Linked DNA regions of Variovorax paradoxus. The protein of the gene in region 1 interacts with the protein of each later gene in a pairwise test. Links are inferred from orthologs where the notes say so. Each region holds a gene or a part of one and is shown in the gene's direction. Other genes may lie near its edges.

The links.
Region 2: the proteins of zapD (region 1) and ftsZ interact in binary tests that used the Escherichia coli proteins (3 or more experiments, as listed by UniProt). The link is inferred for Variovorax paradoxus from one-to-one orthologs.

The regions. Positions count from the first base shown.
Region 1 is NZ_JAUSXG010000001.1:447,336-455,398, reverse strand. The notes cover bases 798-3,595. They hold zapD (cell division protein ZapD), read left to right. Parts: upstream 798-1,717; coding sequence 1,718-2,473; downstream 2,474-3,595. Other genes in these bases: QFZ42_RS02110 (acyltransferase family protein), read right to left, coding at 2,744-3,595; QFZ42_RS02115 (DNA gyrase inhibitor YacG), read left to right, coding at 2,499-2,720; QFZ42_RS02125 (hypothetical protein), read left to right, coding at 798-1,690. Also shown: QFZ42_RS02130 (MBOAT family O-acyltransferase), read left to right, coding at 1-648; more of QFZ42_RS02125, read left to right, coding at 650-797; more of QFZ42_RS02110, read right to left, coding at 3,596-4,711; 8-oxo-dGTP diphosphatase MutT, read right to left, coding at 4,762-5,211; QFZ42_RS02100 (ATP-binding protein), read right to left, coding at 5,208-6,083; bifunctional glutamate N-acetyltransferase/amino-acid acetyltransferase ArgJ, read right to left, coding at 6,169-7,398; preprotein translocase subunit SecA, read right to left, coding at 7,427-8,063. UniProt on the Escherichia coli protein: Cell division factor that enhances FtsZ-ring assembly. Directly interacts with FtsZ and promotes bundling of FtsZ protofilaments, with a reduction in FtsZ GTPase activity.
Region 2 is NZ_JAUSXG010000001.1:4,314,877-4,322,291, reverse strand. What follows is about bases 1,326-4,272. They hold ftsZ (cell division protein FtsZ), read left to right. Parts: upstream 1,326-2,165; coding sequence 2,166-3,380; downstream 3,381-4,272. Other genes in these bases: lpxC (UDP-3-O-acyl-N-acetylglucosamine deacetylase), read left to right, coding at 3,585-4,272; ftsA (cell division protein FtsA), read left to right, coding at 1,326-1,996. Outside these bases: QFZ42_RS20750 (cell division protein FtsQ/DivIB), read left to right, coding at 1-740; more of ftsA, read left to right, coding at 767-1,325; more of lpxC, read left to right, coding at 4,273-4,508; QFZ42_RS20730 (hypothetical protein), read left to right, coding at 4,528-4,704; crossover junction endodeoxyribonuclease RuvC, read right to left, coding at 4,748-5,296; QFZ42_RS20720 (phosphatidate cytidylyltransferase), read right to left, coding at 5,298-6,287; QFZ42_RS20715 (lysophospholipid acyltransferase family protein), read right to left, coding at 6,632-7,415. UniProt on the Escherichia coli protein: Essential cell division protein that forms a contractile ring structure (Z ring) at the future cell division site. The regulation of the ring assembly controls the timing and the location of cell division.

The DNA.
Region 1 (8,063 bases):
AACATCATCGAGTTCTGGCGCCGCTGGCACATCTCGCTGTCCAACTTCCTGCGCGACTACCTCTACGTGCCGCTCGGCGGCAACCGCAAGGGACCGGCTAGGCGCTACCTGAACCTGTTCCTCACCATGCTGCTGGGCGGCCTGTGGCACGGCGCCGCATGGACCTTCGTGATCTGGGGCGCGCTGCATGGCCTCTTCCTCATGGTCAACCATCTCTGGAACGCCACGGTGCGGCGCGGCAAGACAAGCTCGTCGCGCCTCGGCCGCGTGCTCGGATGGTTCATCACTTTCCTGTGCGTGATGGTGGCGTGGGTGGTGTTCCGCGCCGACAGCATGACGGCGGCCATCGAGATCTACAAGGGGATGCTGGGCATGCATGGCGTGCTGCCGAGCGCCTTCGGCGAGTTCAAGGTGCCGTTCCGCAAGCCCGAGTTCTTCCAGACGATGCTGGCCGGCCTCGTCATCTGCCTGGCGCTGCCCCCGACCATCACGCTCGACCGGTGGCTCCCGACCGTGGCCGCACTGGCTGGCCGCCCGGCGCTCAACCGTATCGCAACCGTGGTGACGGCCTTGGGATGCGTGTTCCTGTTCGGCTTGTGCGTGTCGAAATTCGGCAGCTACAGCCCCTTCCTCTATTTCCAGTTCTGACATGGAAGATACGAAACCGGCCCGCATGTGGCTCGCGATCTTCGCCGCAGGCTTTCTGGTCTGTTGCGCGTTGTTGGTCACCAGCCTGCTGACGCCCATTCCCTACGGCGACCTGACGCGGATCGGGCGCATCTCCGAGCGTGATTTCGGATGGCACCATCCGCCTCCGCCGATTCCGGACGCGAACATCAAGGCCTCCTCGATCCAGGACGCCGACGTGCTCGTGATCGGCGACAGCTTTTCAGTCCGCTATGCCTGGCAGTCGCCGCTGGTCGGTGCCGGATACCGCGTCGCGACGGCGCATTGGGACAAGACCGGGCCGATGTGCAGCGACTTCTCGGCCTGGGTACGCAAGTCAGGATTCAAAGGCAAGGTCGTCATCATCGAAAGCATCGAGCGCCTGCTTCAGGGGCGCATCGAAGTCTCGAAGGAATGCGCGGCCATGAAGTACGCCTTCCTACCGTCGCCCCCTCCCTTCGAAAATCCGTCCAAGCCCGCACCTACCGGTTTCCGTCTGAATTGGGACGCGGAACTGCTGAGGGGCTGGCTGACCTACCGAAACACCCGCGCCATCGAACGTTCCGAGAGCTGGACCAACACGCCCGACCGCTGGGGCCCGCTCATCGACGCGCGCACGGTGCCCGATGGCTGCAAGCAATTCAGCCATGTGGCTTGCAACAAATTGCTCATGACCGCGGAGGACCGTCTGATGGACCCACTCACCGCGGATTCCGCTACCTTCATGGCGAAGTTCACGGAAAAAATGGCGCCGTCACTCCGCATCATCTGGATGGTCGTGCCCAACAAAAGCACGGTATACCTCGACCAGAGCCATGCCGCCGCATTCCGGAGCACTTTCAACGACCTGAAGATCGGCCCCGATCTTTTTGCACTGTCCGAGCAGAACCGCTTCAAAATCACGGACTTGTATCCAGCCAACGAAACCCACGTTTCCACCGCCGGATACTTGCTCTTCGGTCAGCGTATGCTGGAGGCTGTGCGTGAAGTGCAGCCGACTCCGGCGGCTGCGAAATCGCCATGAACTCGTCCCCGACATGAACCGACACGCGTGATCCTCTACGAGTACCCCTTCAACGAGCGCATCCGCACCTACCTGAGGCTGGAACACCTGTTCCGTCGCCTCGGAGAGTTGGTGCCCTCCGAATCGCCGCTTTCCCACCATTACGCCCTGGTCACGATCTTCGAGATCATGGACGTTGCCGCACGCGCCGACCTCAAGGCCGACGTCATGCGCGACCTCGACAAGCACAAGAGCGTCTTCAACAGCTACCGGGGCAATCCGGCCATCGCGGAAACGGTGCTGGATCAGGTCGTCCAACAGCTGGAGGGCAATTTCTCCGCCCTCAACAGCGTGGCGGGCAAGGCCGGCCAGTCGCTGACGGAGAACGAATGGCTCATGAGCATTCGCAGCCGCGCCGGCATTCCGGGCGGCACCTGCGAGTTCGATCTGCCCGCCTACTACGCCTGGCAACACCGCACCGCGGCAAGCCGCCGCGCGGATCTCGAGCGCTGGTCGAACACGCTCTCACCGCTCGCATCGTCCATCTACCTGCTGCTCAAGCTGCTGCGCGACGCGGATGTGCCCTACAAGGTCATTGCCACGGGCGGCCAGTTCCAGCAGAACCTCCCCCAGGGGCGCAGCTTCCAGTTGCTGCGCCTGCGTATCGATCCGAGTTTCGGGTTGGTGCCGGAAATCAGCGGCAACCGGCTCATGGTTTCGGTTCGAATGATGCGCCACGAGGCCGACGACCGCCTGCACCAGAGCACCGAAGACGCCGCCTTCGAACTCACGCTCTGCTCTTGAGCGCAGCCGACGGCAAGGACACGCCATGAGCAACGGCAAGACTCGCAACGACATCGGCGAACGGATCGTCCGCTGCCCCGCCTGCGGCGGCGACAGCGTCTACGCCGTCAGCAACCCCTATCGGCCGTTTTGCAGCGCACGCTGCAAGGGCATCGACCTCGGCGCCTGGGCCAACGAGGAATTCAGGATGCCCGCTGAAGGGCCGCCGGACGACGAGCCCTTCGGCGATCCAAAGCTGCAGCAGTAGCCTTCGAGGCGCTTCTCTCCGCGCTATTTCTTCGGCGCAGAACCACCCTCGTCCTGCAACGCACGGTCCATGTAGGTTGCGAACGAGCGCGTGTACTTGGGCCGCAAGTGGCCGGAATCCTTGTATGCGGGCGCGCCGTCCTGCATGGTGCGCAGGCACTGGCCGTTCGCCGTGCACAGGTTGGCCACTGCGTCGATCACCTCCACGCCGCTCGCAACGCCGATCTGCCGCAGCTTGTCGTTCAGTTCGCGCTGGTCCTGCGGTATCGGCAGCGTCGGCATCGACGTCGACAGCTTCATGGACGTCAGCCGGCTGCCTTCGAGCAGACGCTTGGGTTCGAAATCGGGGGCCACAGGGATGTCGAGCAGCAGATACACCTTCTTGCCCTTGCTCGACAACTCGCGCAGCAGCTGGCCAAGCGAATCGAATGCCAGTGCCATGCCGTCGCCACCCCGGAACTGATGCGCCGCACCGCTCGCATCGCGGAAGTAGTAGCCTGGCGCGCCGCCCGCGATGAAATAGCAGTTCCAGCAGCCGCCGATCACCACCGTGTCGATCTCGGGGCTGCGGGCGAAGTCCAGCACCGTCGCGCGTCGCTCGGCACAGCCCACGTTCGCATCGGCAAAAACGCCGGGGATCGGCGGGCAGGAACCCTGCGTCGCGAAGTAGATGGTGTTTGCCTTGTCCGGCGCCGTGCGGGCGAGTTCCTCGGCGCGCGGGCCGTACTGCTGCACATGGCTGTCGCCGATCAGCAGGCTCTTGCGCGGACCTTTGCCGACTTGATAGAGCAGATGCCGCCCGAGTTCGTAGTTCTTGAAGTCGTCGTAGTAGCCCACGTCGGCCGCGGCCTCGGAGATCTGCTGGAGGCGAACGTCGTGATGGCGCGGTTGCAGCACGCCAGAGAACACCACCAGGCCCACGACCACCAGCGCAATGCCCAGGCCCGCCAGCACGCGCAGCAAGCCCGGGCTGGTGCGCGTGCGTGTGTAGCGCTCGACGAACCGGTAGGTCAGCCAGGCCAGAACCACGCTCGCGACGACCGCGCCCGCACGCACGGGCAGCGATGGCGACCCATCGCTCAGGATGCGCGCATAAGCGAGCAACGGCCAATGCCACAGATAGAGCGGATAGCTGATAAGCCCGATCCACACCATCACGCGGTTCGACAGCAGGTACTTGTTGAGGAAGCCGGTGGGGCCGGCTGCGATGCAGCTCACCGCACCCAGCGTGGGCAGCAAGGCCCACCAGCCCGGGAAGGCCTTGTCGCCGCGAATCATCACCAGCCCGAGTCCGAGCAAGCCCACACCGACGAAGGACTGCACGTGGCTGCGCAAGCGGCTCGGCGCTGCGGGCTTCAGCCGCATGCACGCCAGGATGCCGCCCACCATCAGCTCCCAGAAGCGCGAAGCCGGCGAATAGAAAGCCGCCGTGCGAAACGGATGGATCGTGAGCACATTGACGAGAAACGACACCACCGCAATCGCCAGGATCACGCGGATCATCGGCCAGCGCCGGCGCCAGGCCACGCCCAGCAGCACCGGCCAGAAAATATAGAACTGCTCTTCGATGCCCAGCGACCACAGATGCAGCAGCGGCTTGGTTTCCGCGGCGGTATCGAAATAGCCCGCGTCGGCCCAGAACACGAAATTGGCAAAGAAGGCCGCACCGCCCGTGACCTGCTTGCCCAGCTGCGCGAACTCGTCGGACAGCAGCATGTACCAACCGAAGCACAGGGTGGCCAGAAGCACCAGGATGAGCGCCGGGAAGATACGCCGGATGCGCCGGGCGTAGAAGTCGCGGTAGCTGAAATCGCCCGCGATCTGGCTTTGCAGAAGAATGGTCGAGATCAGGTAGCCCGAGATCACGAAGAAGATGTCGACGCCAATGAAGCCGCCAGGCAGCGCACCCGGAAACGCGTGATAGATCACCACGGAGGCCACGGCGATGGCACGCAGGCCGTCTATGTCCGGTCGGTACTTGGGATGCAGCATCTCGGGGGTCGTTGAACGCGCTGTGGCGGTCCTGGTTGTTTTTTAGGGGACTACGCCGCTGACCCGGCGGCGTATGGAATGCCGCGTTCCTCTGCCAGCCATTCGAGCACCGGCATGGCGCCGGGCAGTACGGGCGTCACATCCAGCGGCAATTGCTGCCACCGCATTTCCTGCCCTTCGCGCATTTCGAACTCGCCGCTCCAGGCCGTGACCTTGCACCAGTGCAGCCGCACCAGCGCGTGCGGATAGTCGTGCTCGGTGACTTTCCAGACCTCGGCGCCTGCGATGGTGATGCCGAGCTCTTCCTGCAGTTCGCGCCGTAGCGCCTGCTCGACCGTTTCGCCGGCTTCGATCTTGCCGCCTGGAAACTCCCAATAGCCTGCGTACGCTTTGCCTTCGGGCCGGGTCGAGAGCAGCAGCGCATCGTCGGCCAGCCGGATCAGCACGCCGACCGCGACCTCGGTGTGCTTGCGGTCCTGGGGTTGCGGCCGCGCGCTCATGCGCTGGCCCGCCCGGCATAGTCGCGCGCGAACTGGTAGGCCACGCGGCCGCTGCGCGAACCGCGCTCGAGGGCCCAGACCAGCGCCTCGGGCCGCGCCGCCTCGATGGCGGCCTCGCTGACGCCGAAGGACGAGAGCCACTGCGCGACGATGGCCAGGTATTCGTTCTGGCTGAAGGGATAGAAGCTCACCCACAGACCGAAGCGCTCCGACAGCGAGATCTTTTCTTCGATCACTTCGCCGGGGTGCACTTCGCCGTCCTCGGTGTGGGTGTACGACAGGTTGTCCTTCATGTATTCGGGCAACAGGTGGCGCCGATTGCTGGTCGCGTAGATCAGCACGTTGGGCGTGGCCGCCGCAATCGAGCCATCGAGAATCGACTTCAGCGCCTTGTAGCCCGGCTCGCCCTCGTCGAAGCTCAGGTCGTCGCTGAACACGATGAATTTTTCAGGCCGCTGCGACACCACCTCGACGATGTCCGGCAGGTCGGTCAGTTCGGCCTTGTCGACTTCGATCAGGCGCAGCCCCTGCGGCGCATAGGCTTGCAGGCAGGCCCGAATGAGCGACGACTTGCCCGTGCCGCGCGCACCGGTCAGCAGCACGTTGTTGGCGGGCTTGCCTTCGACGAACTGGCGCGTGTTGCGTTCGATCTTCTCCTTCTGGAGGTCGATTTCCTTGAGCGAATCGAGCGCCATCGAAGCCACATGCTTCACCGGCTCGAGCACGCCGTGGCCTGAACTGCGGCGGCGATAACGCCATGCGATCGACGCATTCCAGTCGGCGGGTGCAGCCAGCGGCTGCGGCAGGATCGATTCGATGCGGCCGATCAGCTGCTCGGCGCGCTCGATCAGCCTCTGGAACTGCTCATTCATCGACGCCCGCCCGGCCGCCCGAAGGGCGTTGAGCGCCCCCTCGGGGGCAGCGACGACACGAAGTGCGGAGCGTGGGGGTCATTCATCATGACCTGTAGTCGGCGTTGATGGTCACGTAGTCGTGGCTCAGGTCGCAGGTCCACACGGTCTCGCTGGCGTTGCCGCGGCCCAGCCCGATGCGCACAGTGATTTCGCTCTGCTTCATCACGCGCTGCCCGTCTTCCTCGCGGTACGACGGATTGCGCCCGCCCTTGACCGCCACATGCACGTCGTCCAGGAACAAGTCGATGCCGGTCTGGTCGAGGTCGGCAATGCCCGCGTAGCCGACGGCCGCCAGGATGCGGCCCAGGTTCGGGTCGCTCGCGAAGAACGCGGTCTTGACCAGCGGCGAATGCGCCACCGCATAGGCCACCTGCTTGCACTCGGCCGCATCGCGGCCGCCTTCGACCTGGATGGTGATGAACTTGGTCGCGCCTTCGCCGTCGCGCACGATGGCTTGCGCCAGCTGGCGCGCCACGTTCTGCATCGCAGCCACGAGCGCCTGGCCCTCGGCGGATTCCAGCGAGGTGATGGTCGCGTGCGCGGCCTTCTGCGTGGCGATGACCACGAAGGAATCGTTGGTCGAGGTGTCGCCGTCGATCGTCACGCGGTTGAACGAAGCGTCGGCCAAGCGCCTGGCCAGCGGCTGGATCAGCGACGGGTCGATCTTGGCGTCGGTGGCCATGAAGCCGAGCATGGTCGCCATGTTCGGCCGGATCATGCCGGCGCCCTTGCTGATGCCGGTGACGGTAACAGTGGCGCCGCCGACCTGAGCCTGCTGGCTGAAGGCCTTGGGGATCGTGTCGGTGGTCATGATGCCTTCGGCCGCACGCGCCCAGTGGTTCTCCGAGGCATCGGAGAGCGCGGCAGGCAGGCCGGCCTCGATGCGGTCCACCGGCAGCGGCTCCATGATCACGCCCGTCGAGAACGGCAGGATCTGCTCGGGCGCAATCTCGAGGTGGCGCGCCAGTGCAATGCAGGTGGAGCGCGTGCGCATCAGGCCGTCTTCGCCCGTGCCGGCGTTGGCGTTGCCGGTGTTGATGACCATCGCGCGAATGCCGTAGTTGGCCGCCAGGTGGTCGCGGCAGACCTGCACTGGCGCCGCGCAGAAGCGGTTCTGGGTGAACACCCCGCCGACCGCCGAGCCTTCGTCGATCAGCACGACCGTCAAGTCCTTGCGGTTGGCCTTGCGCACGCCCGCTTCGGCCACGCCGATGCGGACGCCGGGCACCGCGAACAGGGCGGCAGGATCAGGGGCGGACAGGTTCACGGGCATGGGGTTTTCTCTTCGGAAGTTTTCTGGGTCAGCTGAGCTTGCCGTGGCACTGCTTGTACTTCTTGCCACTGCCGCAAGGGCACGGGTCGTTGCGGCCGACGCGCGCAAAGGCAGCCGCTTCGGCGCTGAGCGTGCCGAGCCCCAATCCCGCGGCCGCGATGCGGCGCTGGTTTTCCTCATCGAGGCGCACCTCGACTTCGCCGGTTTCGGTCGGCGCGCTGTAGGTGATGTTCGACACGTTCTCGCCGCGGCTCTCGAGCGCATCTGCGGCTTGTTCGAGCTGCTCGCCCGACTGCACGCGCACCGTCATGAGCTGGCGTGTGACTTCGTTCTTGACCGAGTCGAGCAGCTGGCCGAAGAGTTCGAAAGCCTCGCGCTTGTATTCCTGCTTGGGCTGCTTCTGCGCATAGCCGCGCAGGTGAATGCCCTGGCGCAGGTAGTCGAGCGAAGCCAGGTGCTCGCGCCAGTGCGTGTCGATGCTCTGCAGCAGCACCATGCGTTCGAACTGCGTGAAGTTCTCCTGGCCGATCAGCGCCACCTTGGCATCGAAGGTGTCGTTGGCGGCCTTCACCACCTTTTCGACGATGTCTTCGTCGCTCACGGCCTCGGCCGCCTCGACTTCCTTCTTCAGGGGCAGGTTGTCGATGCCCCACTCGTTGGAGAGG
Region 2 (7,415 bases), 3.9 Mb from region 1 along the record:
TCTCGAACCTTGCGTTCGCGGTGGTGGCGCTCATGCTGCTGGCGGCGGGCGCGTGGTGGGTGCTGCGCCAGCCTTTCTTTCCCATCGGCGGAATCAAGGTCGACGGAGACGTGACGCACAACAACGAAGTGACGCTGCGCGCGAATGTGGCACCTCAGCTCTCGGGCAACTTCTTCACGGTCGATCTCGCCCGCGCGAGAACGGCGTTCGAGTCGGTGCCCTGGGTGCGCAAGGCGGTGGTGCGGCGCGAGTTTCCGGACAAGCTGCGCGTCACGCTGACCGAGCAGGTGCCGGTGGCCAACTGGGGCGACGACGCAGGCTCGAAGCTGATCAACGGCTTCGGCGACGTGTTCGAAGCCAACGTGGCCGAGGTGGACGACCGCTTGCCGCGGCTCGACGGTCCCATCGAGCAGGCCGGCCAGGTGCTGGGCATGTACCGCGTGATCGCGCCGATCTTCCAGCCCTACGACTTCGGCGTCGACGAGCTCACGCTCTCGAGCCGGGGCAGTTGGAAGGTGGTGCTGAGCAGCGGCGCCGAAATCGAGCTTGGCCGCGGCCAGCCCGAGGAAGTGGCCGCCCGCGCGCAACGTTTCCTGAAAACCGTGACCCAGGTCGCGGGCCAATACCACCGCACCGCGGCGGACATCGAAGGGGCCGACCTGCGCCACAACGATGCCTATGCGCTGCGCCTTCGTGGCGTCACCACGGTCGTTACCGACCCGAAGACCAAGAAGAAATAAATAGAAGCGAATACCGAGGACATTCAATGCCCAAAGAATACAAAGACCTGGTCGTAGGACTTGACATCGGCACCGCCAAGGTCATGGTGGTGGTGGCCGAGGTGCTGCCCGGCGGCGAACTCAAGCTCGCCGGGCTCGGCATCGCGCCGAGCAACGGCCTGAAGCGCGGCGTGGTGGTGAACATCGACGCCACCGTGCAGAGCATCCAGCAGGCCTTGAAGGAGGCCGAACTGATGGCCGACTGCAAGATCAGCCGCGTCTACACGGGCATTACCGGCAGCCACATCCGCGGCATCAATTCGAGCGGCATGGTGGCGGTGAAGGACAAGGAAGTCACGCCGGCCGACGTGGCCCGCGTGGTGGAAACCGCGCGCGCGATCAACATCTCGAGCGACCAGCGCCTGCTGCTGGTGGAGCCGCAGGAATTCGTGATCGACGGACAGGACGTGAAGGAGCCGATCGGCATGAGCGGCATGCGGCTCGAGGCCAAGGTGCACATCGTGACCGGGGCGCAGAGCGCGGCCGAGAACATCATCAAGTGTGTGCGCCGCTGCGGCCTCGAGGTCGACCAGCTGATGCTGAACCCGCTGGCTTCGAGCCAGGCGGTGCTGACCGAAGACGAGCGCGAGCTCGGCGTGGTGCTGGTCGACATCGGCGCGGGCACCACCGACGTGGCCATCTTCACCAACGGCGCCATCCGCCACACGGCGGTGATCCCGATTGCGGGCGACCTCATCACCAGCGACATCGCGATGGCGCTGCGTACGCCCACCAAGGACGCGGAAGACATCAAGGTCGAGAGCGGCTACGCCAAGCAATTGCTCGCCGACCCCGACCAGCAGGTGGAAGTGCCCGGCCTCGGCGACCGCGGCCCGCGCATGCTGAGCAAGCAGGCGCTGGCGGGCGTGATCGAGCCGCGCATCGAGGAAATCTTCTCGCTGGTGCAGCAGGTGGTGCGCGAATCGGGCTACGAAGAGGTGCTGTCCTCGGGCGTGGTGCTGACCGGCGGCAGCGCAGTGATGCCCGGCATGGTCGAGCTCGGCGAAGACATCTTCCTGAAGCCGGTGCGCCGGGGCATTCCGAAGTATTCGAGCGCGCTGTCCGACATGGTGGCGCAGCCGCGCGCGGCCACCGTGATGGGCTTGCTCGAAGAGGCTCGCTTCGCACGCATGCGCGGCTTCAAGGTCGCGCAGAAGAACGGATCCGTAAAGACTGCGTTCGGACGTTTCAAGGACTTCATCGTGGGGAACTTCTGACCATGAATCACTCCTCACTCTGGCTCGCACGCGGCGGTCCGCCCTTGCATTTCAACGAGCGATGGCGGCGCACAGGTCCACCATCGCGACGACAACTTCGTTGAACTCGTCAAGACACTTAAAAAATTCATAGATACACAACGGCAACTGCAAATTCAAGGAGTTAGAAATGACCATCGAAATGATCGAAGTCGAAGAATTCAACCAAGGCACTCAGATCAAGGTGATCGGCGTCGGCGGTGGCGGCGGCAATGCCGTCGCGCACATGATGGAGCGTGGCGTGCAGGGCGTTCAGTTCGTCTGCGCCAACACCGATGCGCAGGCGCTCCAGCGCAGCAACGCGCACAAGAACATCCAGCTGGGCACCAGCGGCCTGGGCGCCGGCAGCAAGCCCGACAAGGGCCGTGAAGCGGCCGAACTCGCGGTGGACGACATCCGCGCGGCCATCGACGGCGCGCACATGCTGTTCATCACGGCCGGCATGGGCGGCGGCACCGGCACCGGCGCCGCACCCGTGATCGCGCGTGTCGCGAAGGAAATGGGCATCCTCACCGTGGGCGTGGTGACCAAGCCCTTCGACTGGGAAGGCGGCCGCCGCATGACCAACGCTGACGCCGGCCTGGCCGAGCTCGAGGCGAACGTCGATTCGCTGATCGTGGTGCTCAACGAGAAGCTGCTCGACGTGCTGGGCGAGGACATCACCCAGGACGAAGCCTTCGCACATGCCAACGACGTGCTCAAGAACGCCGTGGGCGGCATCTCGGAAATCATCAACGAGTACGGCGGCGTGAACGTCGACTTCGAAGACGTGCGCACCGTGATGGGCGAACCGGGCAAGGCCATGATGGGCACGGCCGCGGCCGCAGGCCCGGACCGCGCGCGCATCGCTGCCGAGCAGGCCGTGGCCTGCCCGCTGCTCGAAGGCATCGACCTCTCGGGTGCCAAGGGCGTGCTGGTGCTGGTGACGGCATCGAAGGGTTCGCTGAAGCTCAACGAGTCGAAGCTCGCGATGAACACCATCCGCGCCTACGCCTCGCCCGATGCGCACGTGATCTACGGCGCCGCCTACGACGAAAGCCTCGGCGACGAAATGCGCGTGACCGTGGTCGCCACCGGCCTGTCGCGCGCCGACGCACGCCGTCAGGCTCCGACGCTCGAAGTGATCCGTACCGGCACCGACAACATCCCGTTCCACGTGCCCACGCTCGGCGGTACCGGCCATGCCGGCCACGGCCACACCAGCCAGCCGAACTACGACGGCATGGCGGTGCCCAGCGTGTGGCGCACCAACCGCACGATGGCTGCGGCCAAGGTCGATGCGCTGTCGTCGGGTGGCATGGACGATTTCGAGATTCCTGCATTCCTGCGCCGTCAGGCCGACTGACGCCAGGCCACCGAACGCAGAGGGCACGAAGGTTCGCAAGGGGTGACGGGGAAGACCTGAAAGGGACTTCCGCCGGCCCTAGGCGCTGCGTTCGCTTCGTGCCCCTTGCGTCCATCGTGGGCGCTTGAAATAGAACCTATGTCTATCGGTGCCATAGCGAGGGGCATAGGCCGCCACGCGCGCCGCGCGCCTAAAATCGCGGGCGTGCTGCAACAACGAACCCTCAAGTCGATCAGCCGCGCCGTGGGCGTGGGGCTTCACAGCGGCCAACGCGTGGAACTCACGCTGCGCCCCGCTCCGGCGGACACCGGCATCGTGTTCCGGCGCGTCGACCTGCCCGAGCCGGTCGACATCCGCATGACGGCCGAAGCGGTGACCGACACGCGCCTGGCTTCCACGGTCTCGACGGGCGGAGCGAAGGTGCAGACGGTCGAGCACCTGATGTCGGCCTGCGCGGGTCTCGGCATCGACAACCTCTACATCGATATCACGGCCGACGAAGTGCCGATCCTCGACGGGTCGGCCTCTTCGTTCGTGTTCCTGCTGCAAAGCGCGGGCATCGAACTGCAGAAGGCGCCGCGCCGTTTCATTCGCGTGACCCGCAAGGTCGAGGTGCGCGAGGGCGAGGGCGCCAACGAGAAGTGGGCCAGCCTGGAGCCATACCACGGCTACAAGTTGAGCTTCGAAATCGACTTCGATCACCGCGTGGTCAATTCCACCGGCCAGCGCGTGGAGTTCGACCTCGGCACCGATTCATACAGCCGCGACATCGCGCGCGCCCGCACCTTCGGCTTCACGAAGGAAGTCGAGTACATGCGCAGCAAGGGCCTGGCGCTCGGCGGCGGGCTCGACAACGCCATCGTGATGGACGACACCAAGGTGCTCAATGCCGGCGGTCTGCGCTACGACGACGAGTTCGTGAAGCACAAGATCCTCGACGCCATGGGCGACCTGTACATCATCGGCAAGCCGCTGCTCGCGGCCTACACCGCATTCCGATCGGGCCATGCGCTCAACAACAAGCTGCTGCGCGAGCTGCTGGCGAACAGCGACGCCTACGAGGTCGTGACCTTCGAAGACGAGAAGCGCGCACCGCGCGGTTTCGGCGAAGTGGCGCGGGCCTGGTAGGCAAGCCTCCTTTTCGGCGATGCTTGTCTTCCGCTGGGCCATCCTGCTGCTTCTGCTGGTGGCCGGCGTGTCGTTCGCCTTCTATGCAGGAACGGGGCAGGTCAAGTACCGGCACTTCGGCTGGATCGTGCTCAAGTGGACCCTGCTTGCGGCGTTCGGCTTCTTTGCCGTCCTGATCGCCGAACGGGTGGCTTAGGCTCGCAGGCTTCGCGGCCGGCCAACGAGAGCCTGAAAGGGCGCTACCTCGAACGACCTTGCCGGTAGGTGCCGGCGTGTGTCTTCGACAGCTCGGCCGCCTCGGCCAACCGTGCCATCGACCGGCCCACCTGCGCATGCGTGATGGCAATGCCGAGCGCGTCGGCCGCGTCGGCACCGGGCAGACCCGGCAGATCGAGCAGGCGCTTCACCATCTCTTGCACCTGCGCCTTGGCGGCCTGGCCATGGCCGGCCACCGCTTTCTTCATTTGCAGCGCGGTGTATTCCGCCACCGTGAGCTTGCTGTTCACCAGCGAGGTCACGCAGGCACCGCGGGCCTGGCCCAGCAGCAGTGTCGACTGCGGGTTGACGTTGACGAAAATGATTTCGACGGCCGACGCATCGGGCTGGTAGCGCTCGGCAATTTCGCCGATGCCGTCGAACAGCACCTTGAGGCGTGCCGGCAGATTGCCGGTGCCCAGGTGCCGGGTGCTGATGGTGCCGCTCGCCACGTAGCGCAGCGCATGGCCATCCGCATCCACCACGCCGAAGCCGGTGGTGGTCAAGCCGGGGTCGATGCCGAGAATGCGCATGTCAGAGGTTGAAGTACCAACGGATCGAGTGGAAGAAGATGGGCGCGGCGAAGCACAGCGCGTCCACACGGTCGAGCAGGCCGTTGGCGCCGGTCACGCCCGCGCCTTTCTTGCCCCAGTTCGGAATGCCGCGGTCGCGCTTGAGCGCCTTCATCACGAGGTGCCCCATCGATCCCGCAACGCAGGCGATGATGGACACGGCGAGCGCTTGGCCGAACTTGAAGGGCGTGATGAACGAGAACAGCGCGCCCACCAGGCTGGCGACCACGATGCCGATGCCCCAGCTGGTCCAGTTGAAGCTGCGGCTCACATTGGGCGCGAAGGGCTTGCGCTGCGTGCGGCGCGAGATCACGTGCTGCACCAGCACCGAGGTCTGCACCACGAACACCAGGAAGAACACGAGAAAGGCGCTCTTGCCTTCGTAGCCCGGAAAGCTCAGCAGCAGCAGCGCCGGCACGTGGCTCATGCCGTAGACACAGACCATGATGCCCCACTGCAGCTTGGCGTTGCGCTCGAGAAAGTGGCTGGAGTCGTCGGCGAGTGCGCTGGCGACCGGAATCGCGAGGAACACGTAGACCGGAATGAACACGGTGAACAGGTCGAAGCGCGCGGTGCCTACGAGCCAGAACTGGATCGGCAGCACCACGAAAAAGGCCAGGATCAGGCTGCGGTGGTCTCCGCGTCGTGTGGGTGAGAGCGTGATGAACTCACGCAGCGCAAAGAAGGCGATGAGCGCGAACAGGACGGTGGCCACCGTTTCGCCGAGTGCCCAGCCGACCCAGAACACGACCACCATGAACCAGGTGGTGCCCAGCAACTTGCGGTAATGGGCGAGCTCGGCTTGCCAGGTGGCGTCGTGCACGGGGTTGCGGCGTTCCCTGAAGCTCAGGAAGAGTGCCGTGGTGCTCGCGACGACGAGCAGGCCGAAGACGATGAGGAAGAGGGCCGCGACTTGTTGCGTCGGCGTGAGGCTGCGCAGGAACTGGTTCATGTCAGTTTTTTGTTGCGCGCTGTTGTTGGTGGCTGCGTTCTAGGCGCTCTTGTTCAGGGCGCGTGCACAGGCCACCGGGTACTCCCCTCCGCGAATGTCCCCCGGCTTCGCCTCCTCCTTGATTTCGCTGCGGGGAGCACCCGATGCCCTGTGCACTGGGACACGCTCGTGGTGTACGGCCGATCAACGACCGGCGTGCATAACGCTCACGTCGATGGGGTGCCTTGCGCAGCGAAATCAAGGGGGAGGCCGCAGGCCGGAGGACATTCGCGGAGCAAGGTACCCCGTCGGCGGGTGCGCGCCCCGAATGACGCACAACACGGCGCAAAGAGAAAGCTTTCATTTCAGACATCGCGCAAAGCGATCACCGCAGCACGCGCGCGATCGAGGAACGGGCGGCGCTCTTCGCTTTCTTCCACACGGATCGGCGCACCGAATGTGACCGAACACAAGATCGGCACCGGCACGATCTCGCCCTTGGGCATGACGCGCTGCACGTTGTCGATCCATGCCGGCACCAGCACCACTTCGGGAAACATCGTCGCGAGCGTGTAGAGGCCGGACTTGAATTTTTGCGGTTCGCCCGTGTGGCCGCGCGTGCCTTCGGGAAAGATGATGATCGAGTCGCCGCTGCGCAGCGCTTCGACCAAGGGTGCGAGCGGGTCGGCGACTGGGGGTTCAGCGGGGGCGGAGGGCTCTGCTTCCGCCGTCACGGCCGGCGGTTCGACAGGGGGGGCGGCCGGCGGGGAAGGTGGAGGCGCAGGAAGATCGAGCCGCCCTTGCACTTCATCGAACGCCTCGGGGGTGACATCGACGACAGGCGATGCCGTCGGCGCCATCGGCAGCAACGGCTCCATCGAAGGCTCGATGCGCTCGGCTTGCGGTCCAACGGAATTTCGCACGGGGGCTTGGGGCGTCTCCGGTTCCGCCCGGGCGGCCGGTGGTGCCGCCGAACCCGGCGCCGTGGCCGCGCGTTCCACATACACGGCGTTGAACACCTCGGTCGTGATCCAGCGCTTGAACGGCGTGTTGGCCCAGTAGTCGCGCGCCGCAATGGGTCGCGTGATGCTGCGCAGTTCCTCGGGCAGGGCGGCCCAGATCATCACGAGGTCGGCGTGGCTCTGGTGA